DNA from 2 places in the Brevibacillus borstelensis genome. Region 2 is predicted to be linked to the other one. Evidence: a T-box and tRNA genes for the amino acid it is inferred to sense, from the RefSeq annotation. Region 2 holds a T-box; the other holds one or more tRNA genes.
What was found. A T-box is a leader RNA that pairs with one kind of tRNA and senses whether it is charged. The one in region 2 lies ahead of serS (serine--tRNA ligase), so its partner is inferred to be a tRNA-Ser.
Positions count from the first base shown of each region.

Region 1: it has a tRNA-Ser gene. The T-box ahead of serS (serine--tRNA ligase) is inferred to sense a tRNA for this amino acid. The anticodon was not compared.

Region 1 covers NZ_CP144922.1:3,668,679-3,686,116, forward strand. The annotation lists gene V5G20_RS17525 (TetR/AcrR family transcriptional regulator) at 1-25, opposite strand, end outside; gene V5G20_RS17530 (BTAD domain-containing putative transcriptional regulator) at 185-3,280, opposite strand; gene V5G20_RS17535 (YhcN/YlaJ family sporulation lipoprotein) at 3,511-4,134, opposite strand; gene V5G20_RS17540 (copper amine oxidase N-terminal domain-containing protein) at 4,405-4,827, opposite strand; gene V5G20_RS17545 (exo-beta-N-acetylmuramidase NamZ domain-containing protein) at 4,978-7,149, shown strand; gene V5G20_RS17550 (hypothetical protein) at 7,242-7,385, shown strand; gene V5G20_RS17555 (acyl-CoA synthetase) at 7,461-9,035, opposite strand; gene V5G20_RS17560 (DUF3817 domain-containing protein) at 9,603-9,911, shown strand; tRNA gene V5G20_RS17565 (tRNA-Ser) at 10,015-10,103, opposite strand; gene V5G20_RS17570 (aldehyde dehydrogenase family protein) at 10,260-11,678, opposite strand; gene gabT (4-aminobutyrate--2-oxoglutarate transaminase) at 11,760-13,121, opposite strand; gene V5G20_RS17580 (peptidase) at 13,167-14,438, opposite strand; gene V5G20_RS17585 (3-oxoacid CoA-transferase subunit B) at 14,451-15,128, opposite strand; gene V5G20_RS17590 (3-oxoacid CoA-transferase subunit A) at 15,110-15,802, opposite strand; gene V5G20_RS17595 (aspartate aminotransferase family protein) at 15,821-17,173, opposite strand; gene V5G20_RS17600 (PucR family transcriptional regulator) at 17,317-17,438, shown strand, end outside.
Region 2 covers NZ_CP144922.1:219,617-232,371, forward strand. The annotation lists gene V5G20_RS01250 (zinc-dependent alcohol dehydrogenase family protein) at 1-489, shown strand, start outside; gene V5G20_RS01255 (IS4 family transposase) at 639-1,784, shown strand; tRNA gene V5G20_RS01260 (tRNA-Arg) at 2,061-2,137, opposite strand; gene aceA (isocitrate lyase) at 2,249-3,529, opposite strand; gene aceB (malate synthase A) at 3,547-5,157, opposite strand; gene V5G20_RS01275 (hypothetical protein) at 5,220-5,375, opposite strand; gene serS (serine--tRNA ligase) at 5,606-6,886, opposite strand; T-box leader at 6,949-7,174, opposite strand; gene pdxT (pyridoxal 5'-phosphate synthase glutaminase subunit PdxT) at 7,290-7,868, opposite strand; gene pdxS (pyridoxal 5'-phosphate synthase lyase subunit PdxS) at 7,877-8,761, opposite strand; gene V5G20_RS01295 (D-alanyl-D-alanine carboxypeptidase family protein) at 8,863-10,182, opposite strand; gene guaB (IMP dehydrogenase) at 10,360-11,820, opposite strand; gene V5G20_RS01305 (YaaC family protein) at 11,987-12,755, shown strand, end outside.

The DNA of each region.
Region 1 (17,438 bases), 2.1 Mb from region 2:
TCTGATCTTTCTTCGAACGTGCCATCCCTCCTCAGCCTCCCGTTTGTTTTTTTGAACTGACTGGTCAGTACAAAAAGTAGTTTACGTCGTTTTCCTGATTTCGTCAATAGGTCCGATGAAAAAAGCTTCCATCGAAGCGCTCGTAAAATGCAGGCATAAAAAAAGACCGCATCAGTTTGCGGTCTTAGCCTTCCATAATAAAACGGTACGTATCCACAGTCTGCGGCATCGGCTGCACGCCGAGCTGCTTTTGCAGGTTTGCCACGCATTTGTCGTAGATGCGGATGGCCTGTGCCCGGTTGTTTTGCCGATAGTAGGCCAGCATGAGGAGCCGGTATGCCTCCTCCCAGCAGTCGTCAGCCATCAGGATCGATTCGCACCAGCGGATCGCTTCGTCTATCCGCTTCGAGTCCAACAGCAGTTTGGCCAGGCGCTCTGCCCCTCGCAGGAAAAGCAGCTGCAGCCTTTCTCTTTCCGCTACACACCAATCATCGTACCGACAATCCGGCATGTACTCCCCCTTGTAAAAAGACAGCCCTTTTTCCAATAAGACAATCGCTTGAGAAGCGACACTCGCCTCCAGCCCGAGTGTTACGTAACGGTCGAACTCCTCCGCATCGATCTGAAAGCCCGAGGCCAGGTTAAAGCCGTAAGAGCTGCCGTGACGCTGGATGAAAAAAGCGCTCGCTCTGGCTTCCCGATTCGGCTCGAGGGCTTTGTTCAGTGCGTTCAAAGCAACCTTGAAGTCACGGGCGGCGGTCTCTTCGTCACTTTCTCCCCAGAGGGTCGCGACGATCTCTTCTCTGGCCAGCAGATGCTGCCTTTTCGTCAGGAGAAGCTGAAATAGCTGCTTTGCCTTTCCGCGCTGCCAAGACTTTTCCCCCAGCTCCCGTTCGCCAAGCCAGACACGAAACTGACCGAGCGTCTGGATTCGCAAGGTATAGCCGGGATGAAAAGTGACGTTCTGCAGGCCCAGGTCAGTCAGAAGCTGCGAGACGTAATCGGGAGAAACCTGGCGCCTCTGAGCCTCGATCAGTACCGGCATCAGCTGCTGGACATCATGCGGAGTAAACATCGTCGGCCGCTGCAGCAGGAAATGGTATTCCCCCGCCTGGATCGCGGTCAGCGCCTGAGTCACGGCCGGGATAAAAGCAGGCCAATTTTTCTGGCGATAGGCAAAAAAACTGAGCCATAAATGACAGATCGCGACCCCAAAGCTATCTCCACAACGGCTTAAGCGCTCCTCGCAATCGCGAATCCACTCTTCCGCCTGCTTGTCCTGCCCGCAGGAGGCATACGCGATGCCGATTGCGAGTCGCACCAAGCTGTTCAGCCAGTCATCACGCATCGCCTCTGTTTCCTGGAGTCCCCGCTGCCCGTAAGAAAGCGCCATATCCAGATTCGATTCCCGCCCGTAGAGAAGAGTCAGCCCAAGGAGCGTCTCCGATTTTCCTCGCGTCGACTGCAGGTCCTCCATCATTTGCAGACCCAGTTGGTACAACTGACGAATTTGGTCATAGGGCATTTGTTGACTGACCAAAGCCGCCGTCGCCTTGCGCACGTATCCATTTGCCTCCACGAACGGGGAGTGCGCTTCTTTTCCTTGTTGGATCGCGTACTCTGCTGCTCTGAGCCCCTTTTCCCATTCGCCGTTCAAGCCGTATACAAAGGCCAGCAGCAGGGAGGTTTCCCGGTAGGATCTCATCAATGCAGGCTGGTTTACCTGCTCCGACTTCCACTCGCTCTCCAGGAGCTGGATCGCCGACTGAAGCCTGCCCGTCCGGAACAGCAGGCGGGATTCCAGCTCGACCTCCGTCCGCTGCTCCCATTCCTGGCTCCGCCGGTACCAATCGGCAGCCTGCTGCGAGTCTCCCCTGTTGGTATAAATCTCCGCGAGCAAGCGATAAAGCCGTGGAGCCAGCTCATGGTCTGCAGGCTCAAGCAGACGAATCGCAAGCTTCAGCAGTTCCTCTGCCTTCACGCTTTGGACACTGTCCAGATGGACCCGGGCGAGTCCTTCCAGCCCTCGGCACTGACCGATAATATCCCCCTTTTCCTCGCACAGCGAGAGGAATCGCTGATAAGACAGAAAGGCCTTCGGGTACAGGCAGCGGTACCGCTCGATCTCAGCCTGATACAGCCAGAGAACATAATAACGCTCTTTTACCTCGTCCGGCAGAAGCTGCAGCCACTGTGACAGCTGGTCCAGCTTGCCTGTCTGAAGCAGCGGGTTTGCCGCTTGACAAAGCCATTCTCCGAGCTCGTCCCACGCCTCGATCAAGCGCAAATGTTCAAAGCCTTGCTGCACGTCTCCTTTTCGCTTGTACAAGGCAGCAGCAGCTCTGTGCATGTGTATGTATTCCTCCGGATGTCCCGCCAATTTGCTGATCAGTAGACGCCGCAGCAGCGGATGATACGCATAGACATTGTCTTCCCTCAGCAAAAAAAGGTTGCGCCGAAGTGTTTCTGCAAGCAGATGAGCAGCCTGTTCACCGAATACCTGGCGGATGTCTTCCGCCTCAAAGCTCTCAAAAACGGAGGACCTCATTAAAAACGTCTGAAGCTCCTGCTCCTGCTTGTCCCATACCTCTGTTTCCAAGAATGGCAGAAATCGCGAGGATTCGGAAGCGCTGCCCACTGTGTGGACGCCCATTGCCAATGTTTCTCCAATCGTTCGGACAGCAGCCGCCCACCCTTTGGTTATGTTTGCAATCCGCTCGCTATCGTCCTTTGACAAGGCGATGTCGTATTCGTCCAGAAAAAATGTCTCCATCTCTTCACGGGAAAAAGCGAGGTCGGATACCGTCAGCTCCATCCCATCGCCGCGTGCGGACATGACATTCAAAAATGGCCAGTCCGGCCGGGTTCTGGTCAGTATGACTACCCGAACGTTCTGCGGCATGTTCTGCAAAAAATATTGCATCCAGTTGTCCACTGTCACTTTGGAGTGAACATTGTGAAAATCATCCAGAATCAATAGGAGCTCGCCCTTGACTTCCATGCATGCGCGAATAAACAGGTCAGCAATCGATTCCGTTGAATCGTCTCCGGGCTGTGTGCCCGAAGCCCTCACTGCCTGCAAAAAAGAATCGCCGAAAGCCGGATGAACCATTCGTATGCTCTCCACCAGATGTAACAGAAAAACGGGCAGCTCGCCATCCTTCTCGCCAATCCGATACCAGCACGCCTCTTTGTTGCCATGATCAAAAAATGCAGCCACTGCTGTCGTTTTTCCGTACCCCGCACCTCCATGGATCACAGACAGAGCTTTGTGCTTCATCAGCCTGAGCTTCCTCGCCAATGACAATCTGTGAAACACGTAAGGCCCCAGTCTCGGAGGGGTTATCCTGGTCAGGCTCACCCTGGATGCATTCATCGTTCGTACACTCCTCACCGATCACATCATCCAAGATATAGTTCCATGAGCCTGGCCAAAATCCTCCCTCCCGTCCATGACAAAAGCCACCCGGCGGTCAGGTGGTCTTTTACGTCCAAATCATTCATCGTGTGTCAATCAACCAGATTGAACCCTTTTGTCGTATAGCCGATGTCGTTTAACAGCGTTTGGAATTCGTCTTCTGGAACACGTTCTCCCCGTACGACGCGCTGGTGGATGTCAGCAATGCGCTGATAAACAGCCGGATTGGTTGAAACGTACATGATGTTGTAGCGTGTCTGCGCCTGGAGTCTGCTGCGCATCACTCCCGCTACACGCTGCTGGAGGCGGTCCGTATGCCCGTTATCGATACGTGCAGGCTTGCCCGGCGTATAGAGCACCGATGGCGTAGGATCAATACTGTCGGGTTTCGTTGCACCATCAGGAAGCACCCCGATCAACAAATTATCCTTATACGCAAGTACCTTGATGTCGACGACACCCGGAATTCTTTCCGCTTGTGCCTCCAGAGTCCGGACGAGATCCGGCTCGCGGTGATGCCTGTTCTTTTGGACAAGCATCGCAGCCGGTCCCTTGTCTGTACCGACGTTGTCATTTTTTATATTGATCCCGTAAGCATCATACTTGGCAGGCTCTCCGTGATAGTCTTCTCCGCCTTGTTCCTTATTCGGTGTACAGCCTGACCCGACGACTCCGGCAAGCAACAGTGCACAAAGCGCTGAACCCCATCGTTTCAAAGAAAAACACCTCCTCACTCCCTAGTGTGAGGAGCCGGAGGTATTCTTACTCGATGAGAAAACTGCTTCTTTTTTCTAATTCAGGATGACGAATGTTCCTTCCACGGTCTGCTTTTCATCGCCTTTTTCAGCTAGTAGCGTATATTCTTCAGCCGTTATCTTCTCCGTCCATTCAAACAAAAATGTCCCGTCTGATTGGATCTGGACTTCGTAGCTCGCATCAATCAGCTTTCCTTCTTTGCTGCCAGCAGGCTTTTGTGCAACCGGATTTTACTCCTGCTTCCTTTCCGGCGATGTGACCAGGCTGGCTGGCGCTTTACCCTCTTCTGCTTTGTCTTTGATCAGAACGGTCTGGTTACTTCCATCCCAATTCACGTCGTAGGATAGAGCTTCGGCAATGAAGCGAACCGGAACCATCGTCCGCTGGTTGACGATTTGGGCGGGCACATCCAAGCTGATGATCTCGCCGTTACGCTTTGCAATCTTCCGGGAAACAATCAGTTTAATTTGGGCGTCACCCTTTTGAATCAAACCCGTTCTTGTCTGACTGTTCCAGTCTACGTCAAAGCCTAAGCCTTCCGCGATCGGACGAAGCGGTACCAGTGCCCGGCTGTCTTTGATCAGCGGTTTTTGATCGGGGAACGCGATCGGCTTGTGATTATATTCTAAGCTCCATGGCGGTATTCGGGCCACATGGAGATGCTTCCCACACGTGATAGGTGACTTCTTGCCTCCGACTTCTTTCCTATTTTCAAATTGTTACAAAAATGAAACCAATTTGCTACAAAAACACGCTACAATGAACATACATCGACGACATTTTTCCCGAAAGAGGCCGAAGCTATGAAACGATTTATCCCCTTCCTCATTCTTGTCCTGATTTTAACCCTCATTCCTCCTGGTGGAAGCTTTGCGAACACTTCTGCGGTTCTGCTCGGAAGCGACGTGCTATTCGACCAATTTCACCATGTCATCAAAGGAAAAAAAGTCGGCCTTGTCACAAATCAAACAGGTGTAAGCAGTCAAGGAATCAGCACGATCGACCTGCTTCGCCGGGACAAATCGGTGACACTGGCGGCTTTGTACACACCGGAGCACGGTCTGGACGGGAAAACACCGGCCGGCAAATACGTTGCCTCCTACCAGCATCCCGTCTACGGCATTCCTGTCTACAGCCTCTATGGTTCGACAAGAAAGCCCACAAAGCAAATGCTCGCTGGCATTGATCTTTTGCTGGTCGACTTGCAGGATATTGGAGCCCGTACCTATACGTACATATCCACTCTCCAATACTGCATGACGGCGGCAAAGGAGCAGGGCAAACCGATCATCGTACTGGACCGGCCCAATCCTGTTGGCGGAACCATTGTCGAAGGGCCCGTTCTGGAATCTGCCTACCGCTCATTTGTCGGTGTGGACACCCTCCCGATGGCACACGGGATGACAATCGGCGAGCTGGCGCAATTTTTCAACCGCAACATCGACGCAAACCTGACCGTTATCCCCATGAAAGGTTATACGCGTCAAATGCTGTTCCAGGATACCGGACTGCACTGGATTCCGAGCTCTCCGCGAATACCGGATCTGGCTGCTGTATTCGGTTATATGGCAACCGGCCTGGGAGAAGGAACCGGAATCGTCCAGGCTGACAATTTCCGCTGGATCGGCGGCGAAGGGATCGATTCGGGCAAATACGCTGATCTGTTAAACGGAGCGCTGCTGCCTGGTGTCGTTTTTCTCCCCGAGAAGAAAGATTCAAAAGGCGGCGTCCGGCTCCAGATCACCAATCCTCATCTGTTCAATCCGGCCAAAACGGGGATTTACGCTTTGGCCTACGCTCATCAATTGAATCATTTCAAGGTTCCGAAGAGCGGAAAGACAAAAGTGATGTTTGATCTGGTGATGGGAACAAACAAAATCGGCCAGTACCTGGAGCAGGGGCTGTCCCCCAAACAGATTGAGGAGAAGTATGCAAAAGATCTGGAAGCATTTCGCAAGCTTCGCAGCAACTATTTGATCTACAATGACCAGCCTTACGTTCCTGTTCAGCCCATTCAATCAAAGAAGGGCATTTCACAGGCAAAACCTGCTGCTCCCGGCAAGCCAGGTCCAGCCAGCTCACAATCGCAGACGAAGCCGACAGCCCAGACGAAGCCAGCCGCGCAAACGCCTTTGCCGAACCAATCAAACAACAGCACTGCGACAGCAACGCCAACTCCAGGGTCTGGCGGATCGGCAGGACTGCCCGAGTCTAAACAACCGTCTGTGGCGGGACAACCGAAGCCGGTGGCAAAACCCGCCGTACCTTCAGTTCCGTCAACCGACCAGACGCCAGCTAAGCCGGGCGGCAGTCAGACGCAGGAAAAAGTGGCGTATCTGACATTTGATGACGGTCCTTCTCCAATTACAACTGAGGTGCTGGACATCCTCAAGGCCCATGACGTCAAGGCGACCTTTTTCGTCGTAGGGAAAAGCGTGCCGGGACACGAAGCGATCTTGAAACGGGCGATTGCCGAAGGGCATGTCGTAGGAGGACACACATACTCCCACAACTATCGCACGATTTATAAAGATCTCTCCTCCTTTTTCGCCGATCTGGAAAAAGGCAATCAACTGATCGAAAAGGCAACAGGAATCAAGCCGACTGTCTTTCGGTACCCAGGCGGCAGCACCAATACCGTCAGCAAGACCTACCAGAACGCAGCGCTCTACAATAACCAGCATACGGTGATGAGTGCCATCAAAACGGAGGCTGCCAAACGCGGCTATACGTTTATTGACTGGAATATCACAAACGGGGATGCCCGCAGCAGCAAGTATACGCCAGAAACGGCCTTGGCAAATATAAAGGCGCAGGTAAGAAATCAGAAAGAAATTGTCGTACTGATGCACGACGCCGCGACCAAGAGCGCAACGGCCAAGTCCCTTCCAGCCGTAATCCAGTTCCTCAAAGAACATGGTTACCGCTTTGAAACAATCCATGCAGAGAAATCCACAGTAGCCACTGTGAAATAATGGCGACTCGACAACCAACTCATTCGTGAGTTGGTTGTTTTTATTCCGGCAACAATATCATTGACGATCATCTACATGGGGAGGAACATCTGGTGAGCTACACCTGCTACTATTGTGAGCACGAATCCGAAACGGCACATCTCATCACGTTCTTTCAAGGGACAGAGGAAAAGAACGAGCTGCTTTGCAGTTCCTGCTACGCTGATTGGCTCGAAGGCCTGAAAGTAGAACCGTAAAATCATGGGAAAAACCGCCTGATCGATCAAGCGGTTTTTTCGCATTCTTTATCCGTTTTGACAAGGCTGCCTTTTTTAGCTCTGCTGCGAGGCCAGACTCTCGTACTTTGCCCGCAGTTCCCGTTTTAGTATTTTTCCGCTTGGATTGCGCGGGAGGTTTTCTGCCAGGACGATATGCTTCGGAGCTTTAAACGCAGACAGTCTGGCTTTGCAAAAGTCAAGCAGCTCTTTGGCAGTCAAGGCTTCTCCCGCTTTGGGAACGACGACTGCGGCGACCGCCTCGATCCAGTATGGATCAGGGATTCCGATCACGGCTACTTCAGAAACAAGCGGGTGCTGGTAGATCACCTCTTCTACCTCCCTGCTTGCGACGTTTTCTCCACCCGATTTGATCATATCCTTTTTTCGGTCAACGACAGTAATATATCCTTCCTCGTCCATGACGCCGAGGTCACCGCTGTGGAACCAGCCTCCCTGAAAGGCTGCGGACGTTTTTTCTTCATCGCGGAAGTACCCCAGCATAGCATGGCTGGTTCGGTGTACGATCTCCCCCACCGTACCGCGGGGCACATCCTGGCCGGAATCGTCGACAATCCTCGTTTCCACATTCAGAGACGGTCTGCCGGCGGAGCCAGCTTTGCGGATTTGATCCGCGGGCTTTAGGACAGTAGCGAGCGGGGCTACCTCTGTCTGGCCGTAAAAATTCCAGAACTGCGCGTTCGGGAGCCTCCGCCCCAGCTCTTTCAAGATTTCGACAGGCATGATTGCTGCTCCGTAGTAGCATTTTTTTAATGAAGACAAGTCCCGCTCCGCAAATTCAGGAGAACGGAGCAGGGCGATCCAGACGGTCGGGGGGCAAAAGAGCTGTGTCGCCTTGTACTCCTCGACAGTTTTCAGCAGGAGCGCAGGCTGTGCCTGCTCCAAAATAATTCCGCTCGCACCGAGGTAGACGTACGGCCCCAGGAAGCAATGCAGCTGGGCGCTATGGAAAAGCGGGAGAGCGTGGATAGCGACATCGTCTTCGGTCATTCCACCGTCGATAATCGTACTGACGTATTCTGTCAGCACACTCTTATGCGTCAGCATGACTCCTTTTGGCCTGGATTCCGTCCCGCTGGTGTAGAGAATATGCACAACATCGTCATCCTCCAGTTCCAGCTCCGGCTCCTCTGTACTCGATTGGGCGAGCTGCGTACGGAAATGGCCCCAGTCATTTGCCTGCTCTGTTTTTTCGGAGATCGAGCATCTCAGGACCGGAGAACAGCCTGATCGGCGAATCGCCTCGTCGGCGACTGGATGGAATTCCTGGGAGGCAAAGATCGCTTTCACATCGGCATGTCCCAGAATAAAGGCCACGTCGTCAGCGTTCAGCATGTAATTGATCGGGACCATAATCACTCCCGCCCTGGCGAGGGCAAAGTTGAGAATGACAAAATCCATTGAATTGCGGGAGAGCACAGCTGCCCTGTCTCCCTTTTGCAGTCCAGACGCCAAAATCATATGCGCTGCCTGATTGGCCAGGATGTCCAGTTGTTCGTATGTAAGCGCCTCGTTCCCAAAGCGCAATGCAATCTTCTGCGGAAATCTGCCTCGGCTTCTGCGCAAAATATCTCCCAGCGTATTCCTTCTCGCCCGCTGAATATCTTTCATGGACATCCCTCCGTCATTTTTCCTGCCTCTATTATACAATGAATATTCAGAAAAATAGAATCATTATTCTTTCCCGATATATCCATGCAATGTAAAAAACCCCTGACTCGAAATCAGTCAGGGAGAAGAACTCAAGGTTATGAGGTTGTATCTATAGTATAGTATATATTCGAGTATATACTCAACCGGGATATATTAGTAAACGGAAACAAGCCGCACCTTGGACAAATTCTTTTTGCCCGAGCGCGACAACTCCCGCTTTCCATATTTGCATGGTTTCAATCCGGTCCGTTAACCTGCCTACTCCAATCAAAAAAAATGCGGCGACCCGATCTGCATTAGTAAGTCGCCGCAGCCCCCAAGAAGTTTAGTCTGAGTGCTTACCTACAGAATATATCAAAGGGTACATACCATGCGATATGAAGTCGATGGCTACGGAAGAAAGTTTTGGTTTTTGCCATAAATGTATCGCAAAAATTTCAAAATTGCCTATGTTCCATTGATACATGCCCTTTAACTCGATAGAATAAGTGGAGACTGGTTCTTTACTCACTGGAGGTGTTCCCCTTGCTAAAAACGCCCCTTGGCCGTCTTCGTTTTATCGGCCTCATCGAAGGAATTTCGTACCTCGTCCTGCTTGGAATTGCCATGCCACTGAAATATTTTCTGGAGATGCCAAAAGCTGTGACGATTGCCGGTTCCTTGCATGGCGTGTTTTTCGTATTGTTCATGCTGGCACTCGCCCATGTCTTTTTCGCAAACCGGTGGTCGATCCTGCGGGCGCTCGGCGCGTTTGTCGCGTCTTTGATCCCGTTTGGAAATTTTGTTCTCGATGCGCAATTGAAAAAAGAAGAAGCTTCCATGAAGCGATCATAAAGGAAACCGCTTGACGACCTTCTCCCGTCAAGCGGTTTTGAATAGATGGGGTATCTGAAAAAAAGAAAAAACAGGTGCAAGACCTGTTCGCAGTGCTTTCTTATGGCGGAGGGAGAGGGATTCGAACCCCCGTGACGTTGCCGCCTAACGGTTTTCAAGACCGCCCCGTTATGACCACTTCGGTATCCCTCCGCATGGTTGAACAAGTTATACTATAACATACTCATTCCCCTGAAAGCAACCGTTTTTTACAAAAACGAGCTTCCTCCAAACGGGGAAGCTCGTTTCCTGTACCGGCCTCAAAACAGCTGTCAATTGCCTTTGACAGCAGCTTTCTCTTCCTGAAACCTATCGCTTCACGACAACCAGCTTTAACTCCGTTAGCTCTTCGATCGCGTATTTGATTCCTTCCCGGCCCATGCCGCTTTCCTTGACACCGCCGTAAGGCATATGGTCGACGCGGAAGGTCGGGATATCGTTAATCATGACGCCGCCAACATGCAGCTCATCTGCCGCTTTCAGTGCGAGTGACAGGTTTTGCGTGTAGAGTCCGGCTTGAAGGCCGAAACGAGAATCGTTTACGAACTCAATCGCCTCCTCTACAGAGTCCACCGGATTGATCAGGACGACCGGTCCGAATACCTCCTGGCAAGACAGTTTGGCGTCTGCCGGAACTCCTGTCAATACGGTAGGCTGCAGCACCCGTCCATCTGCTTTTCCTCCGCATTCTACCCTGGCGCCTCTCTCCCTGGCTTCCTCGATCCAGGCCAAGGCCCGATCCGTTTCCTTCGGAGAAATCATCGCGGAGTAGTCTGCTTCCTCGGACAGAGAGTCGCCGCCGACCAGCTTTTTGGTCTCCGCCACAAAGCGCTCCACGAATGTCTCGTATTCATCCCTGACCACATAAATCCGCTGTACGGAGATGCATACCTGTCCGGAGTACGCAAATGCGCCAAAAATACAGCGCGGGATGACCTCGTCGAGATTTACCCCTTTATCGATGATGACGGCAGAATTGGAGCCCAGCTCCAACGTAACCCGCTTGAGTCCGGCCCGATTGCGGATGTCGATGCCGACAGCCGGGCTGCCGGTAAAGGTCAGTGCTTTCACCCTCGGGTCTGTCACGAGGAGATCGCCTACTGTTGCTCCGCTGCCGGTCACAACATTTAGTGCTCCCGCTGGCACTCCGGCCTGCTCGGCAACCTCCGCCAGAAAATATGCGGAGAGAGGCGTCTGGGATGCCGGCTTGAGCACGACGGTGTTCCCTGCAGCCAATGCCGGACCAACTTTATGGGCGACCAGATTCATCGGGAAATTGAAAGGAGTGATCGCGCCAATCACGCCCAAAGGCTCACGCACGGTGTATGCAAGGCGCCCTTCTCCTCCGATGGCGGCATCCAGCGGCAGTGTTTCGCCGTGAATCCTTTTTGCTTCCTCCGCAGCGAATTTGTAAGTCTGTATTGTACGGATCACTTCGCCGCGAGCGGTTTTGATCGGCTTGCCTGCCTCCAGCGCAATAATTTTGGCAGCCTCCTCCAGCCGTTCGTCCATGATGAATGAAATTTTCTCCAGGATAGCCGCACGCTGATAAGCAGGCATGCGCCGCATTACCATCGAAGCCTCCTGAGCTGCGGAAATCGCCTTTTCTACCAGTTCGGCGTCAGCCTGCGCGATTTCCGCTATCTGTTCCCCGCTGTAGGGAGCGTAGAGCGGCGCGTAGTTTTTGGCCTCCACCCACTGCCCGCCAATGTAGCACGCTTTTTTCATCCATCCAGCCTCCCTCTCATCGACTCTCCTATGAGTTTTCCCGATATACGTCTTTCAGTCCGCGCTATTCTAGCCATTCCTTTATGCTTGTGAAGGCGTACACAGTTCCTCTAACACTTTCTCCATCACACCCAAACCTTCCTCCAATTGTTCGTCGTCAATCACGAGCGGAGAGAGAATCCGGATGACATTGCTGTAAAGACCGGCCGTGAGTACGACCAACCCGCGCTGGCAGCAGGCTTGCGCAATTTTTGCCGTCAATTCCTTGTCTGGCTCTTTGCCTGATTTGTCTTTGACGATTTCGATAGCACACATCGCTCCAATGCCGCGCGCATCTCCTACCTGTTCAAAGCGTTGCTTGAAGCCTTCGAAGCACTGCAAAATCCTGGTTCCGATCTGGTTGGCTCTGTCCATGAAGCCTTCCTGCTCCATCATTTCGATCACCTTCAGAGCGGCGATACACCCGAGCGGACTGCCTCCATATGTTCCGCCGATCTCCCCTGGATTGGGAGCATCCATGATCTCAGCCCGGCCAGTAACTGCACTGATCGGCAGCCCGGCCCCAAGCGATTTGGACATGACAATCAAATCAGGCTCTACGCCGAAATGCTCCATCGCAAACATTTTGCCTGTGCGGCCAAAACCCGTCTGGACTTCATCGGCGATGAACAGGATGCCGTGCTTCTCGCAGATTGCTTTTACCCCTTGGACAAAACGCTTGGACGGTACCACGAATCCGCCCTCGCCCTGAACTGGCTCCATAATGACGGCCGCGACTTCATCCGCAGGCACTTCACCCAGGAAGAAGTCTTCGAAGCGTCTCAGCACTTGTTCGTCGCATTCTTCCGGAGTCGTTCCCGGCATTGCACGGTAGTAGTACGGATAGCTCATCTTATACACATCGGGAGCAAACGGGCCGAACTGGTATTTGTACGGACGCACTTTGCTCGTAAGTGACATCGCCAGCAAGGTACGGCCATGGAAGCCGCGTTCAAACGAAATAATCGCTTTTCGCCCCGTGTACTTTCTGGCGATTTTGACCGCATTTTCCACAGCTTCCGCACCGCTGTTAAGGAAGAATGTTTTCTTTGCATGCGTCCCTGGCGTGATTCTGTTCAAAGTCTCGGCCAGTTTGACGTACGGCTCGTACATCATGACGTGAAAGCAGGTATGGATATACTGATCAAGCTGTTCCTTCAGGGCTTCCACCACCGCAGGCGGGCAGTGGCCGGCATTGATCGTCCCGATGGCTCCGGCAAAATCGATAAACGTATTTCCGTCGACATCAGTCAGAAGCGCTCCTTCCGCCTTCTGGACAAAGGTCGGCAAGGTGTTGAACGGACCGCGCGGCACATGGCTTTCCTTTCGTGCCAGAAGCTCCTGAGCCTTTGGTCCCGGAATCTGTGTTTTGATCTGAATGTACTTTGTAGTCGTCGAATCCATTTTTGATCTGCTCCCTTCATCCCTTTTCTCTTTATCAAGACCACATCATTTTGTTTCGTAGCCGCACCACTCCATAAGCGTCAGGGCAAATATCTCCGCGCAGCGGAATACTTCATCCAGCTCGACGGATTCATTCGGATAATGGGCGACTGCCGTTGTACCCGGGCCTACGATAATCGCAGGAGTATCGGCCAAGGTTGTCAGCAGCCCGCCATCCGTTCCCCATGGCGATGCCTCCACGACCGCCCGCTCACCGGTTACCTTGAGGAATTGATCCTGCAAAATCTCCATCAATGGATGATCTTCACCCACGTCACCAGGCACCCAGCGGGCCCCGAACCACTCCAATTCAACCGGATGCTCCGCGAACCACGGGTCGTCATGGGCAAGCGCTGCGAGAGCTTCTTCCATTTCTCGTTTCGCAGCTTCCATCTTCTCGCCCGGGGCTACCCCCATCCGTCCCTCCAGCTTGACGAGATCGGCTACGGAAGACGGCCATTTTCCACCCTCAATCACGCCGAGGTTGATCGGGATCGGGATCGGCAGCTTTGCGTAAAGCGGGTCGACGATTCGATCATTGCGCTCTTTTTCCAGCTTGCTGATCGCGGTGACGACCTGCATGCTTTTCTCGATGGCGCTGACTCCTTCGTAGCGTGTGCCTCCGTGTGCAGAGCGGCCTTTCACCGTCAATCTGAACCACATCGAGCCTTGCTGCTTGGGGAAGATCTTCATGTTGGTCGGCTCCGGAATCAATGCCGCATCCGCTTTGTATCCGCGTAGGATTGCAGCGAGTGTCCCCGCTCCGCCGCTCTCCTCCTCCACGACGCTTTGAAAGATGACGTCTCCCTTCAGCCGGATGCCCAGCGCTTGCAGGACCTGAATCGCCAGCAGCGAGGAGAGGTTGCCGCCCTTCATGTCGGTGGAGCCGCGCCCGTACAGTTTCCCCTCCTCGATCTCGCCGCTAAACGGATCGTGTGACCATTGCGCAGGGTCTCCGGCAGGCACCACGTCCACGTGTCCGTTCAAGATGATCGAGCGGCCGCCGCCGGTTCCCTTCCAGACGCCGACGACATTCGGACTGCCTGAAAATTCGCTTCTCGGCGATACAAAATAGGGATGCTTCAGCAGCTCCTCTCCTCCCATCACCCAAAGATCCACTTCCATTCCCATGGCGTGCAGTCTTTGCGCGATTTTTTCCTGGATGGAACGCTCTTCTCCCTGAACACTCGGCTCGCGAACCCACTCCTGCAGAAGTTGCGTTGCGGCAGCCCGTTCCTTCTCGATCTGCTCCCGTATCAGCGCTTGCCAGTTTGTCATCGGTATCCTCCTTTATCGGAAAACTCTGACCTCTTCGTCCATTTTCAGTTCCGCTTCTGTGGCTCCGATCACGTCCGCCACCGTATAGGGGTGCATGACTTCTTTCAAATACAAGCCATCCTCCCGAACCTCCATCACTGCCATATCGGTGATGATCAGATGGGCTGCGCCTACGGCAGTCAAAGGGAGGGAGCATTCACGCACAATCTTCGACCTCCCGTTTTTGTCCAGATGCGTCGTCAACACCATGACCTTCTTTGCCTTCTGCGCCAGCTCCATCGCGCCGCCCATGCCGGGCACGCGCTTCCCGGGCACGATCCAGTTGGCGATGTCTCCGCGCTCGCTGACCTCCAGAACGCCGAGAATGGTCATGTCCAGCAGACCCCTGCGAATGATGGCAAAAGCGGTGGCGCTGTCAAAAAAGGAAGCGCCGGTCGCCAGTGTGACGGGAAAGCCGCCGGCATTGCACAGCATCGGATTTTCTTCTCCCGGAGCGGGGCTCGGACCCGTGCCGAGGATGCCGTTTTCCGCGTGAAACAGAACCTTTTTGTCCTTTGGAATGAAGTCTGCAACCAACGTGGGAATGCCGATTCCCAGATTGATGATCATGCCGTCCTCGATCTCCTGCGCCGCTCTCCGCGCGATCTTCTCACGAAAGCTTTCCGTTTCTTTTACTTCTCCCACGCCCATTGCCAGTTCACCCCCTCGCTTTTCACGATGTAGTTGACGAAGACGCCAGGTGTGACGATCTCTTCCGGATCAAGCGCTCCGATCTCCACGATTTCGTCAGCTTCGACGATCGTGATATCGCCCGCCATTGCTACCAATGGATTGAAATTGCGGGCACTGGTGTCGTAGACGAGATTGCCGAAGCGGTCCGCCTTTTTCGCATGTACGATGGCTACCTGCGCAGTCAAGGGCGTTTCAAGCAAATATTCCTTGCCCCCCACCAACACCTTTTCCTTGCCTTTTTCCGCAATGGTGCCGATGCCGATATCGGATAAAATTCCGCCCAGACCCACTCCGCCAGCGCGTACACGCTCTGCGAGGATGCCCTGCGGACAAAATTCCACCTCCAGCTCTCCAGCAGTCATTTGCGCCCCGGCATTCGGATTGGAGCCGATATGCGAAGCGATCACTTTCTTGACCCGCCGCTCTGTCACCAGCTTTCCTACGCCGATATGTGGGAATGCCGTATCGTTGCTGATCAGCGTGATGTCTTTGATTCCTTTGTCGAGAATGCCCTGGATCAGGGTAGGTGGATTGCCTACCCCGCCAAAGCCTCCCGCTATCAGCGTCATTCCGTCATGAAAATGGGCGAGTGCTTCTTCGACTGTGATTACCTTGTCAAACTGGTTCGCCATGTGTCCTCCTCCCCTGGATCAGGTCAGTTGCATTTCCTGTCTCATTTCTTCCTGTACACGCTGAACGGACTTTTTCAGCAAGTCTACAAGCTCGTCAATTTCCTCTGTCGTAATCGTCAGCGGCGGCGAAAGGATGACCGAGTCGCCCGCTACGCCTTCCAATCCTCCTGTCGCCGGATAGACGAGCAGGCCGTTTTCGAACGCCCGGGAAATGACCCGCGCTGCAACTCCCCTGGAAAGCGGGAACGGCTCCTTGGTCCGTTTGTCTTTGACGAACTCCAGACCGCACAACAGCCCGAGACCGCGCGCTTCTCCGATAAGCGGAGACTCGTCCGCCAGCTCCCGCAGTTTTCTGAGCAGGTAGGCTCCCTGTACAGCTGCCTTCTCGACCAGGTTGTGCGCTTCCACGTAGCGAAGCACGGCGAGCGAAACGGCTGCGGACTGCGGGTTCGCGCTGTACGTGTGTCCGGCCATGATCAGACCGGAGCCGCGTGTAATCGTATCGATGATCTTTTCCGTGGCCATCGCTGCTGCCATCGGCGTGTAGCCCGCGCTCATCCCCTTGCCGAGCGTTATCAGGTCAGGCTTGACGCTCCAGTGGTCAATCCCGAACTTCTCGCCCGTCCTTCCCACCCCCGTCATGACCTCGTCGGCAATAAACAGGACGTCGTATTTGTCGCAAATCTCCCGAATGCGCTGGAAGTAGCCGTCAGGAGGCACGACAGCGCCGCCAGAAGCGCCGATGACCGGTTCGGCGATAAAAGCCGCTACCTGCTCCGGACCGACCCGCAAAATGGCCGTCTCCAGCTCATCAGCACAAAGCCTCGCGTACTGCTCCAGGGACATGCCATCCGGTCTGCGGTACGGATACGGCGGCGAGATGGCCGGATAATCAGCCAACAGCGGAACGAACCGCTTGCGGCGCAGCACATGCCCGGACATCGACAGCGCCCCCATCGTAATGCCGTGATAGCTCATCCAGCGGGAGATCATTCTCGTCTTCGACGGTCTTCCCTGCTCCTGCCAGTATTGAATCGCGATCTTCTGCGCCGTCTCCGTCGCCTCGGAGCCGCTGTTGACGAAAAAGCTCCAATTGAGCTCGCCCGGAGCCCATTCGGCAAGCTTGGCGCCCAGCTCTTCGACTGCCTCGCTGCTAAAGTGCGAACGGTACGCAAAAGAGACCTTGCGTGCTTGCTCCGCCATCGCTTCGGCAATTTCCTCGACGCCGTGGCCGATGCTGGCCGTTACCGCACCGGAACAACCATCGATGTATCGTTTGCCCGACGTATCGTACAGGTAAATCCCTTTGCCATGGGAAACCCGGGGATACTCTTTGCCAAGCTCAGGCTTTATGACATAACTTCTCTGCATGCTAGCCACCTCTCCTTCTCTCTTCCCTTATCGTAGCGAATGAGCATGACGGTGCCATTCGACTGCCTGGAAGAAAAAGCGTGACAAAGAGACGGAATGTTTTATACATTTTGTATAAGAGATTCGTAGGGGGTTCGAAAAAAATGACGATCACCATACGCGAAGCGCTGCAGCTCCCTGACATGGTTCAAACTCGTTTGGTCGGTGGCGCAGAGGGCTTGGACAATCCCATCCGCTGGGTGACAATTGTAGAGGTATTGGAGGA
Region 2 (12,755 bases):
TTTGGGTTCAGAGTTATCGCGATCATCCGTCATACACGATATGCAGAGGAGTTGCTTAATCTTGGAGCGTGGCATGTAATCGATAGCTCAAGAATGTCTATTTACGATGCAACGATGAGTGTTACAAATGGACAAGGCGCTGATGCCTCTATTGATTCGATCGGTGGTTTAGATGGTTTTGAGTTGGCTCGGTCAACACGTCCCGGGGGGACTTTCTTGGCTTTGGGTCTTTTATCTGGGACTCAAGTAGATTGGGCGAGAATTTCAAAAGAACTTAGCGTTCATCCACAATTATTCTTGTTGCGACACTGGATTCAACAAATTTCCTTGTCTAGATGGCACGACACTTTTGAGAAGGTCATCGAACTTGTACAAAATGGTCAACTTAATTTCACAGCACCTACCGAAAGATTTGCTTTGCATTGCGTAAAAGAAGCAGTGCAGTTTGCTGAAAGCAATAAACGGACCGGAAAAATATTATTAGTTTAAAAGTATTCAATCACTAGCGTTGCATTAATCTTTTCCCATCATTCAAAATACACATAATCTTTGGTATTTGGTTGTCTAGGGAACAAAAAAATCCTTTACACTGGAAAGGTCAGGTAGTTCCTGTCCAAATCCAACGCAAAGGATAGCTCATGGACAAGAATACCCTATTTTCTTCATTTGGTAAATGGGTTGCACCCATCAATATTATGAAACTTCAACAACGAATTGACGAAACGGATCAAGACAAGTACGTGAAGAAGCTGACGACAAAAGCGTATCTTCTCCTATTTTTACATGCCCAACTTCAGCAACGCGAAGGGCTTCGAGCCATTGCTGACGATGTTCTATCAAAGAAATTTCAGCAAGAATTAGGACTGTCATCGATCAGCCCCGCACAGCTTAGTCGAAAAAACAATCGGGTAGAACCTGCTTTGCTTGAAGAAGTTTTTGTCGACCTTGTCCAGCAAATTCAACGCGTTTCTGGAAAAGCCTGCTCTCTTCGAAAACACATAAAGATCATTGATTCCACTACAATTGGATTATGTTTGCAAAAGTATAAGTGGGCAACCTTTCGCGAAACAAAGGCAGGAATCAAAATTCATCTTCGTCTCGTTTTCGCAAGCCAGGAGGATGTCTATCCTGAAAAGATTTCCCTAACTTGTGCCAAATCCAATGACCGCACCCAAATGGAGTCGCTGATTGATGAGATCGGAGCCATGTACGTCTTTGATCGAGGGTACGTGGATTATGAAAAGTTCGATGAGTATACCGATCAGGGCATCTTTTTTGCTTCACGTCTCAAGGATAACGCGGAAACTCGTCATTTGTATACTTTCAAAGTACCACCAGAAAGCTCCGTTTTATCCGACTCCATGATCCTTCTTGGAACGCCACAAAAACGGGTGGATAATGTGTTACGACTGATTGAAACGCATGATTCGAAAGGAAATCGTATTCGAATCATCACCAATCGGTTCGACTTAGAAGCAGAAGAATTGAGCGACATCTACCGTTGGCGCTGGCAAATAGAACTGTTTTTCAAATGGATGAAACAACACGCAAAGATCAAGACGTTCTATGGAACAAGTGAAAATGCGGTCTGGAATCAAGTTTTTCTCGCTCTCATTGCTTACTGCTTGTTGCTTCTTGTAAAGCTGGAAAGAAACAGTCAGCACAGTCTGCTGCAAATCAGTAGATGGCTCAAAGTGTTTCTCTGGCAGACCTTTGAACAATGGATAGGCAGAATGGATTACCAATCCAAACGAACATCCAGAGGGCGACAGAAAAGGAAGTAAGTGTTGTTTGTTGTTGTCGATGTTGTAATAAATGTATAAAACTACCAAATGGATAGTGGCTACCTTTTGCTTGGCTGTTCTCGTTTTTGGTTGTAAAGTTGAAAATGTCATTCAGAATAATTTGACAATAGATGGATTCATTTTTTATGCAACGCTAATGGTATTCAATAAGCGCCCGAAATTTCGACTTTTGCAAAATGTTTGCAAACAGACATTAACAAAAGAATGGCGCGGGTAGCTATCCAGCTGAAACCCGCGCCATTTCTACTTTTCCAATGGCGTCCCCGAGAGGATTCGAACCTCCGACCTACAGTTTAGGAAACTGACGCTCTATCCTGCTGAGCTACGGGGACATATTCGTTTACACTCCTTCTATTATAGGGCGATTTCGCGCATTTTGCAAACGAAGGACCAGAGAGCTTATCCCTGGTCCTTTCCCTTTTTATTTACTTTAATTAAACACCTTAATGGTGAGTAAACTGCTCTTCCTCTGTAGAACCAGTCAATGCCGTCGTCGACGATGTGCCTCCTGCAATTACCTGCGCGACCTCATCAAAATACCCGGTGCCTACCTCCCGCTGGTGGCGCGTAGCCGTGTAGCCGTACGCCTCGCTCGCAAACTCCGCTTGCTGCAGCTCAGAGTAAGCAGCCATGCCGCGGTCGCGATAGCCCCGTGCCAGTTCAAACATGCTGTAGTTGAGGGCGTGGAAGCCGGCCAGCGTGACAAACTGGAACTTGTAGCCCATATCGCCCAGCTCGTTTTGGAAACGGGCGATGTCTGCTTCATCCAGCTTCTTCTTCCAGTTGAAGGACGGCGAGCAGTTGTAAGCCAGCAATTTGCCAGGGTATTTGGCGTGAATCGCTTCGGCAAAACGGCGTGCTTCCTCGAGGTTCGGCTCAGACGTTTCGCACCAGATCAAATCGGCGTATGGAGCATAGCTGAGTCCGCGGGCGATCGCGGCATCGAGTCCGCCTCTCATTCGGAAGAAGCCCTCTGGTGTCCGCTCCCCGGTCAAAAACGGCTTGTCGCTGTCGTCGATGTCACTTGTGATCAAAAACGCTCCGTTTGCATCGGTCCGGGCTACGATCACAGTCGGCACACCCATGACATCTGCCGCGAAACGGGCCGCTACCAGGTTGCGAATGGCCGCCTGTGTCGGGATCAATACCTTGCCGCCCATATGGCCGCATTTTTTCTCTGATGCGAGCTGATCCTCAAAGTGTACACCCGATGCTCCCGCTTCGATCATGCCTTTCATCAGCTCAAAGACGTTGAGCGGTCCGCCAAAGCCGGCTTCCGCATCTGCCACGATGGGTGCAAACCAATAGGTGTCGCCCGTCCCTTCGGACTGTTGGATCTGATCTGCCCGCTGCAGTGCCTGATTGATCCGTTTGACCACCTGCGGGACACTGTTTGCCGGGTACAGGCTCTGGTCCGGGTACATCTGTCCGGCCAGATTGGCGTCGGCGGCTACTTGCCAGCCGCTTAGATAGATGGCTTTCAATCCCGCTTTTACTTGCTGGATCGCCTGATTCCCGGTCAAAGCGCCAAGCGCCTTGATGTGATGCTCCGTGTTGAGCAACTGCCACAGCCGCTCTGCCCCGATCCGGGCAAGCGTATGCTCGATTTGGACCGAGCCCCGCAGTCTGACTACATCTTCCGCCGTATACGGACGCTGCACCCCTTTAAACCGGTCTGTCTTCCAGCTTTCCTCTAATTGTCGAATAGCCTCTTGTTTGTTCATTTCTCCCACTCCCTTTTTTAATCAAGATAGGCATAGCCTGGAACGGTCAAAAACTCGGAAAACTCGTCGGCCGTCACCAGCTGGAGGAACAATTCCCCTGCCAGCTTGTATTTGCCGGTTTCGTACCGTTCCTGGCCGATTTGCTGTTTCAAGGTTTGCAGCTCTTCGCTCAGCCACTGGGTGACCAAAGCAGTCGTAATCTTGCGGCCATCCGGCAAAACACCCCGGCGGTGCTTGATCCATTGCCACACCTGAGCGCGGGAAATTTCCGCTGTTGCGGCGTCTTCCATCAGGTTGTTGATCGGCACGGCGCCATAGCCGCGAAGCCATGCCTCGATGTACTGAATCCCTACCCTGATGTTGGTGCGGACTCCTTCTTCGGTGATCTGGCCTTCCGGTACGGCCAGCAGGTCAGCGGCAGTTACATGGACGTCCTCGCGCTTATACCAGATCTGGTTTGCTTCCGGCATCAGGCGATTAAAGACTTCCATCGCCACCGGAACCAGTCCGGGGTGGGCCACCCAGCTTCCATCGTGTCCGTCGTACGCCTCCCGCTCTTTGTCTGCTTTCACTTTTGCCAGCGCTTCCTCGTTTTTTGCCGGGTCGTTTTTTACCGGAATTTGTGCGGCCATCCCGCCGATGCATGGTGCTCCCCGCCTGTGGCAGGTCTTGACCGCCAGTGTCGTGTACGCCCGCATAAAGGGCACCGTCATAGTCACCGTTGACCGGTCAGGCACAATCACATCGGGCCGGTTCCGCAGCTTTTTGATGTAGCTGAAGATGTAATCCCAGCGGCCGCAGTTTAGCCCTGCACTGTGTTCTCTCAGCTCGTACAGGATTTCTTCCATTTCAAAGGCGGCCAAAATCGTCTCGATCAAAACCGTTGCCTTGATAGTGCCTCGCGGTATGCCCAACTCATCCTGGGCAAAGCAAAAGACGTCGTTCCAGAGCCTCGCTTCCAGATGATTTTCCAGCTTGGGCAGATAAAAATAGGGGCCGCTTCCCGAATCGAGCAATATCCGGGCATTATGGAAGAAATAAAGGCCAAAATCGAACAAGCTGCCGGACATCGGGTTTCCGTGAAGCCTTATGTGCTTTTCATCCAAATGCCAACCGCGCGGCCTTACAATCAGTACGGCTGTTTTCTCCTTGAGGGCGTACTGTTTTCCCTCAGGGCTGGTATAGGAAATCGTTCTCCTTACGGCATCCCGCATGTTGATCTGGCCTTCGATCGTATTGGCCCATGTGGGAGAATTGGCGTCTTCAAAATCAGCCATGAATACCCGAGCTCCGGAATTGCACGCATTGATGACCATTTTTCGGTCTCCGGCAGGACCGGTAATCTCCACTCTCCGGTCCTGGAGATCGGTCGGCAAATCGTTCACTTTCCAATCGCCGTTGCGAATATGGGCTGTTTCAGGCAAAAAATCAGGGAGCTGCCCTGAGTCGATGAACTCCTGCTTCTTTCTGCGCAGCTCCAAGAGCTCACTCCTCCTGCCGCCAAAGGCGCTCTCCAGCTTGATCAGAAACGAGATCGCTTCCGGCGTAAGTATATCGGCGTACTGTGGCGGCATTTCGCCTGTAATCAAAACATCTGCCGGGTACTGATTGGTTTGAATCGCAGTCAATATGATCTCCTCCTCTCCTTGTGCAGGAAACGTTATAATACAGGTAAATTAATCTTTGTGTATTATAGTACAGTAGGTTCAAAAAAAATGGCTTTAATCCAATAGCCCGCTTCCACTGCAATGACTGCAGGAGATACATCCGTCACCATGGCAGTGATGGCATGCTGACCCGTGATCATCGCGCCCGGCGCCGCCGCACTGGGGACAATTCTGCTCACCGTTTCCTTCACAACGATAACAATTCATCGTTAACTCCTCCCATCAACTGTATTAATACAATATTCGTAATGTTTGAAGTTATTATATAACAGTCATTTCTGTTGTGCAACACATTTTCTAAAAATTCCGCCACTCATTTAACTCTTTGTTTTTGCAGACAAAAAAGCAGCTTTCTGTATTAGAACAGAAAACTGCTTTTCTAGATAGCCAGAAATCATTTTGATCTGCATTATTTGGGAGCGATTTTCTCCAGACCACCCATATATGGACGAAGCACTTCCGGAATCAGGATGGTGCCGTCCTCCTGCTGATAGTTCTCCATCAGCGCGGCAACTGTCCGGCCAATCGCCAGTCCCGATCCATTCAATGTGTGCACGAACTCCGGCTTCGATTTGCTGTCGCGGCGGAAACGAATGTTGGCCCGACGCGCCTGGAAATCCTCAAAGTTGGAACAGGACGAAATCTCCCGGTACGTATTGTAGCTCGGAATCCACACTTCCAGGTCGTACTTTTTCGCCGCTGTAAACCCGAGGTCGCCGGTGCACATGCTCATGACACGGTAAGGCAGACCGAGCAGCTGCAGGATCTTCTCCGCATTTTTCACCAGCTTTTCCAGTTCCTCATAGGAATCTTCCGGCTTGACGAACTTCACCATCTCGACCTTGTTGAATTGATGCTGGCGAATCAGTCCGCGCGTATCGCGGCCTGCCGATCCCGCTTCCGAACGGAAACAAGCGCTGTATGCCGCATAGTAGCGAGGCAGCTCTGCACCATCCATGATCTCGTCGCGGTGCATGTTGGTTACCGGCACCTCTGCTGTCGGGATCAGGAAGTAATCTGGTCCTTCCAGCTTGAATGCGTCTTCCTCGAATTTTGGCAATTGACCTGTTCCCGTCATGCTTGTCCGGTTCACGATATACGGCGGCAGAAGCTCTTCATAGCCGTGCTCCGTCGTATGCAGATCGAGCATAAAGTTCATCAGCGCGCGCTCCAGACGGGCACCCAGTCCTTTGTAGAAAACAAATCGGCTGCCGGTCACCTTTGCCGCTGTTTCGAAGTCGATGATGCCCAGTTCTTGACCAAGCTCCCAGTGCGGTTTGGGCTCAAAAGAAAACTTTCTTGGCTCGCCCCACGTCCAGGCAACGACGTTGTCATCCTCCGACGTGCCTACCGGAACGCTCTCATGAGGAAGGTTGGGCAAGCTCAGCAGAATTTGCTCAAGCTGTTCATCGAGCTGGCGCAGTTCTTCGTCCAGCACCTTGATTCGGTCGCTTACTTCCTTCATCTCTGCGATCAGATGGTCAGCGTTCTCTTTGTTGCGCTTCAATACCGCTACCTGTTCGGATACAGTATTTCGTTTGTTCTTCAAGCCTTCCGCTTCCTGGATCAACTGGCGGCGCTTTTCATCCACCTCGGCAAACTGATCCAGTGCAGAAATATCCTCATTGCGATCCGCCAAACGGCGTCTTACTCCGTCTAAATCGTTGCGCAACACTTTTACGTCTAACATAGATACCCCTCCAACATCGTTGATTCTTCTTGCACGCAATGAAAAAACACCCGTCCCCTATGGTAAGGGACGAGTGTTGGTAACCCGCGTTGCCACCCTTGTTGATATATGCCTGCTTCCGTTTCCCGGCATATACCCGCTTGAATCCGCCGTAACGGGGCGGTGCCGGGCAAAGTTGATCCTTTGCCACTCAGAGATGGATTCCCTTGCAGACTGGGTCGGTTTTCACCTGCCACCGACTCTCTGGGCCAAGCGCTTGCAAAGTACTAGTCTCTTCATCGCGTTCCTTGTTTGTTATCTTCTATTGTTAACTGTACTACAGGTTCTATACCTGTGTAAAGATCGTGAAAAAAACCGGCACCATTATCGGTACCGGTTTTGGACATGCATCTTTTACGGACAATCAGCCGCGGTATTCCTTCACCATGTCGACGAAGTATTGATGCAACCGTGCATCCTCCGTCAACTCCGGATGGAATGCTGCCGCCAAATAATGTCCTTGCCGAGCAGCCACGATCTTTTCTTCATACTTGGCAAGTACCTGACCGGCTTCGCCTACTTCCATGATATACGGCGCGCGGATGAAAACGGCTGGATAATCCGCCGCTACTCCTGCGACAGGAAGCTCGACTTCAAAGCTTTCCTTTTGGCGGCCAAAGGCATTGCGCTCCACCTTGATATCCATCAATCCGAGATGGCAGTCGTCTTGGCCGTTTATGCGTTTGGCGAGCAAAATCGCTCCCGCACATGTACCGAATATCGGTTTTCTGGCTTGGCCAAACTCGCGCAGCGCTTCGATAAAACCGTATTTATGCATCAGCTTGCTGATGGTCGTGCTCTCTCCGCCGGGAATGACCAATCCGTCCAGATCTTCAAGCTCGTCCACTTTTTTAACTGCGACTGCTGTCGCACCTGCTGCCTCCAGCATGCGGATATGCTCAGCGACAGCTCCCTGCAAGGAAAGAACGCCAATTTTCATGATCGGTCACCTTACCATCCGCGCTCTTGCATGCGGTCTGCTTCACGCAGCTTGGAGATTTCCAGACCCGGCATAGCTGTACCCAGTCCTTTGGAGACGCGGGCAATCAGTTCATAGTCAGTGTAGTGTGTGGTTGCTTCTACGATCGCGCGAGCAAATTTCTCCGGATTTTCCGATTTGAAAATACCGGAACCTACGAATACGCCATCAGCGCCGAGCTGCATCATCAGAGCCGCATCGGAAGGGGTCGCTACACCGCCTGCTGCGAAGTTGACCACTGGCAGCTTGCCGTTTTTGTGTACGTATTCCAGCAGATCGTAAGGAGCACCGAGGTTTTTCGCTTCTGCCATCAATTCATCGTAGGACATGCTTTGCACTTTGCGAATTTGCGACTGCATGGTGCGCATGTGACGAACAGCTTCCACGATGTTTCCTGTACCTGGTTCACCTTTGGTACGGATCATGGACGCGCCTTCACCGATGCGGCGAAGAGCCTCGCCGAGGTCGCGTGCGCCACAGACAAACGGGACAGTGAATTCTTTTTTATTGATATGGTACATGTCATCAGCAGGAGTCAGGACTTCGCTCTCGTCGAGGTAGTCAACACCCATGGATTCGAGAACGCGAGCTTCGACGAAATGTCCGATCCGAGCTTTTGCCATAACCGGAATCGATACAGCATTCAATACTTCTTCCACGATACCCAGATCAGCCATCCGGGCTACCCCGCCTGCTGCACGAATATCAGACGGTACGCGCTCCAGTGCCATAACGGCAACAGCGCCGGCTGCTTCTGCAATTTTTGCCTGTTCCGCATTGACAACGTCCATGATGACGCCGCCTTTTTGCATTTCCGCCATACCTCTTTTAACGCGGGAAGTTCCTACTTGTACCATTTCTAAGCCCCCTACCCAATTGTCTTGTAATGCCTGCATCACATTGTAATGGCTGTCTTAATATTCACCATTGTAATCCAAGTTTGATTTTGGGTACAACCTTATTTGCCGGTTAAGCTGCTGAAAATATTGCTAAAGAACTGGATGATGCTGCGGAAGAACAGGCGGATCCAGCTGCCTTCCTCGACTTCTTGTCCAGCTACGAGGTCGACTCCAGCCTTGGCCATGTCCTCTGGCTGCAGGTAGTCGGTTTCTTTTGTTCCCTCTTCTACAAAGGCTACCTTTCCGATTACCTGATCTTTTTTCAATGGAGCAGTGAGCTCCTGGAACGTGACGGTTGGGGTGAATTTGCTCTCTGACCCGATTTTTGTCAGAGTCATTACCGCATTGCTTGTAACTGCCGGCACAGTCAGCTCCACGCCGTTTTTCACAGGAGCGGTTTCATACCCCTTGATTGGCACGCCTTTGTCGAGTTGTTTGGTTAGCTTGAAGTTGCTGAAGCCGTAATCAAGCAGTTTTTTCGTTTCGACAAAACGCTTGGTTATTTCTGCGTTTTTACCCCCAGCTCCCATTACAACACTGATGACACGCATATTGTCTCGTACTGCTGTACCTGTAAAGCAATAACCCGCAGCGGCAGTATACCCTGTCTTTAAACCGTCTACACCTTCATAATAGTTGGGAAGGCCGGGAAGCATCCAGTTGTAGTTTGCCTTTTTTATTTCATTTGGCATACCTGCCCGGAATGTTAAACGAGGAATTTTTGCTATTTCCAGTGCTTCTGGGAAGTCCCGGATCAACGCTCTAGCCAAAATAGCCGAATCCCGTGCAGACATCAGGTTTTCTTTTTGGTCGCTTTGAATGGAGTAGGGACCTAATTCATCAGCCGGCAATCCTGTTGAAGTTAGAAACTTTGTGTTCTTCATCCCCAGTTCTTGGGCTTTTTTATTCATCATAGCTACAAAGTTTTGTTCACTGCCTGCTATTTTTTCAGCCAGCAAGACAGTTGCATCATTTGCTGACAACACCGCCATTGCCTTATACAGTTCTTTTACGGTATGTGATTCGCCCAAATTTAAGTAAACACCCGACGAATCTGACATTTTAGCAATAAAAAACGCATATTCACTTACCGGAACTTTCTCGTCCCAGGTAATCTTTTTTTGTTTTACCGCTTCATTGACCAGATACTCCGTCATCATTTTACTCATGCTGGCAGGTGGCAGTGGTTGGTCAGGGTTGAGGCTATATAATACCTTACCTGTAGAAACCTCCACTAAAATCGCCGAACTGGCAACCAACTGCAAGTCAGCCTGCGGGGCAGCTCCTGCATTTGCTGTCATGGAACCCCACGCAGTGATAAAAACAGCGACAGAAAGGAACAGACCCGTCAATCGCTTCGTCCATGTTCTCGGTTTCATTTGAATCTCTCACCCTCCCACTTCTGTCGGTCTTGGCCACTAAAGGCACGGACACACATTTGTAAGTGTACCATAGAAAGCAACCCCACTTGAAGCTTGTTTCCACTAGTTTCCCGGTAGGAATGGCTAGAAAAAAACCCCTTTCGCAAACGGAAAGGGGTTTTTGATTCGATAGTCCTACGAAATAGAGTAGTTTGGCGCTTCTTTCGTAATTTGAACATCGTGCGGATGACTCTCGCGCAAACCAGCTCCGGTAATCCGGATGAACCGGGAATTGTCGATGAGCTCCTGAATGTTTTTCGTACCACAGTAGCCCATACCTGCGCGGAGGCCACCGATCAGTTGATAGACGACATCGGCCAATGGTCCTTTGTAAGGTACGCGGCCTTCGATACCCTCAGGAACGAGCTTTTGCGCGTTTTCCTGGAAGTAGCGATCCTTGCTGCCGGCTTTCATCGCACCGATGGAGCCCATGCCGCGGTATACCTTGAAGCGGCGGCCTTGGAAGATCTCGAATTCGCCCGGGCTTTCTTCTGTTCCGGCAAACAGGCTGCCGATCATGATCGCTGATGCGCCTGCACCGATTGCTTTTGGCAAATCACCGGAGTATTTAATCCCGCCATCGGCAATAATTGGAATATTGTATTCCCTGGCTACGCGGGCGCAGTCGTAAATGGCTGTAATTTGCGGTACCCCAATCCCCGCCACAACGCGCGTCGTACAGATTGATCCGGGTCCGATCCCTACTTTTACGACAGACGCACCGGCTTCGATCAAATCGCGAGTGGCTTCGCCAGTGGCTACGTTACCGGCTACGATGGTGAGATCCGGGTATGCTTGTCTCAGTTTTTTCACTGCGTTGCTGACGTTGATGTGGTGTCCGTGCGCTGTATCCACGACCAGAACGTCAACGCCCGCCTTCACCAATGCTTCTGCGCGTTCGAAAGTATCGGCGGATACACCTACAGCCGCGCCGCACAGCAGACGTCCCTGCTGGTCTTTGGCTGCATTTGGGTACTGAATCGCTTTTTCGATGTCCTTGATGGTGATCAGGCCCTTTAGCACATTATGCTCGTCCACCAACGGGAGCTTCTCGATCTTGTATTTTTGCAAAATGGCTTCAGCCTGCTGCAGGGTAGTCCCTACTGGAGCTGTCACCAGATTTTCCTTCGTCATTACATCTTTAATCGGAATCGAAAAGTCATGAACGAAACGAAGGTCGCGGTTGGTAAGAATTCCGACCAGATGATTTTGGCTGTCGACAATAGGAACCCCGGAGATGCGGTACTTGCCCATCAACGCGTCCGCGTCTGCGACGGTGTGCTCCGAACTGAGGGAAAACGGGTTGGTGATGACTCCGCTTTCAGAGCGTTTTACCCGGTCAACCTCACTGGCTTGCTGCTCGATTGTCATGTTTTTATGGATAATCCCGATTCCGCCTTGTCTGGCCATTGCAATCGCTAGTGCAGACTCCGTTACCGTGTCCATTCCCGCGCTGATCAGCGGAATGTTCAAGACGACCTTTTCGCTCAATCTTGTCGATGTATCTACATCACGAGGCAAAATTTCTGATTTTCCTGGAACAAGGAGAACGTCATCAAACGTTAAGCCCTCTTTTACGAATTTGTCTTCCCGCACAGGTATGAGCTCCTTTCGCCAAAATGTTTTATGCAAGTGTAACAAACGGCTTAATTTACTGTCAAGGTAACCTTTTAATGTTCGGTTATCTAAGCAATTATCCAGATAAATCAAAAAAAATAACAAGAAAGCGCTCTCATACACGAATGTTAGAAAGGTGATGGAAATGGATGCCTGGTCCTCTTTGCGCTTGCTGGAAACAGAACCGGCGGCACGCGCTTTTTTATACAAACACTATCACAGCAAAGGTATCGTGCAGGCTGAGCGACTCGCTTTTCAACAAAGCACGCGTTTTCTATACACATGGAAACAAGCACGCTTGTTTTATGAATCGGCCGCGAAGACACCCCTGTCCATTAAGCCCTTGCTGCTGTTCTACGGCTGTATTCATCTGTTGAAGGGATGGCTCATCGTCATCGATCCTGACTATCCGCAGAACAGCAAGGTTCTTCAACACGGTGTGACTACGAGGAAAGTCAAAAAGAACGGTTATCAATTCCTAAGGGACGAGGTTCGTCCACAAAAGGAAGGGTTGTTTTCCCATCTGGCTCATCTCCTCTCTGTATCGCCCCTTCAGGACCGTTACAGGATTCAGGAATTGATGTCATACCTGGCTGACATGCACGGACCTCTACAGGCAGCGATTGGACATATCTCTCCCTGGGTCCCTGTTGACTGGAAAAGTGAGACGGACGCGAGAACGAACGCGATATTTTGTCGTCTTCATTTTCCTGCTGCTTCAAAAGGACCACTCGCTTATTCACCAGACACATTCCAGCAATACGTAAAGCGGTTTGACTACGATCAAGACATGCTCGCTTCTGTCCAGTGGTCAAGTGACGGAAGCAAAACCATGGTCGTTCCCTTCTCTTCCTTTTCCAGCCTAGACGAACATCCACTCTTTTGCTTACGGGAGCGATCATTGTTTTTTTGGA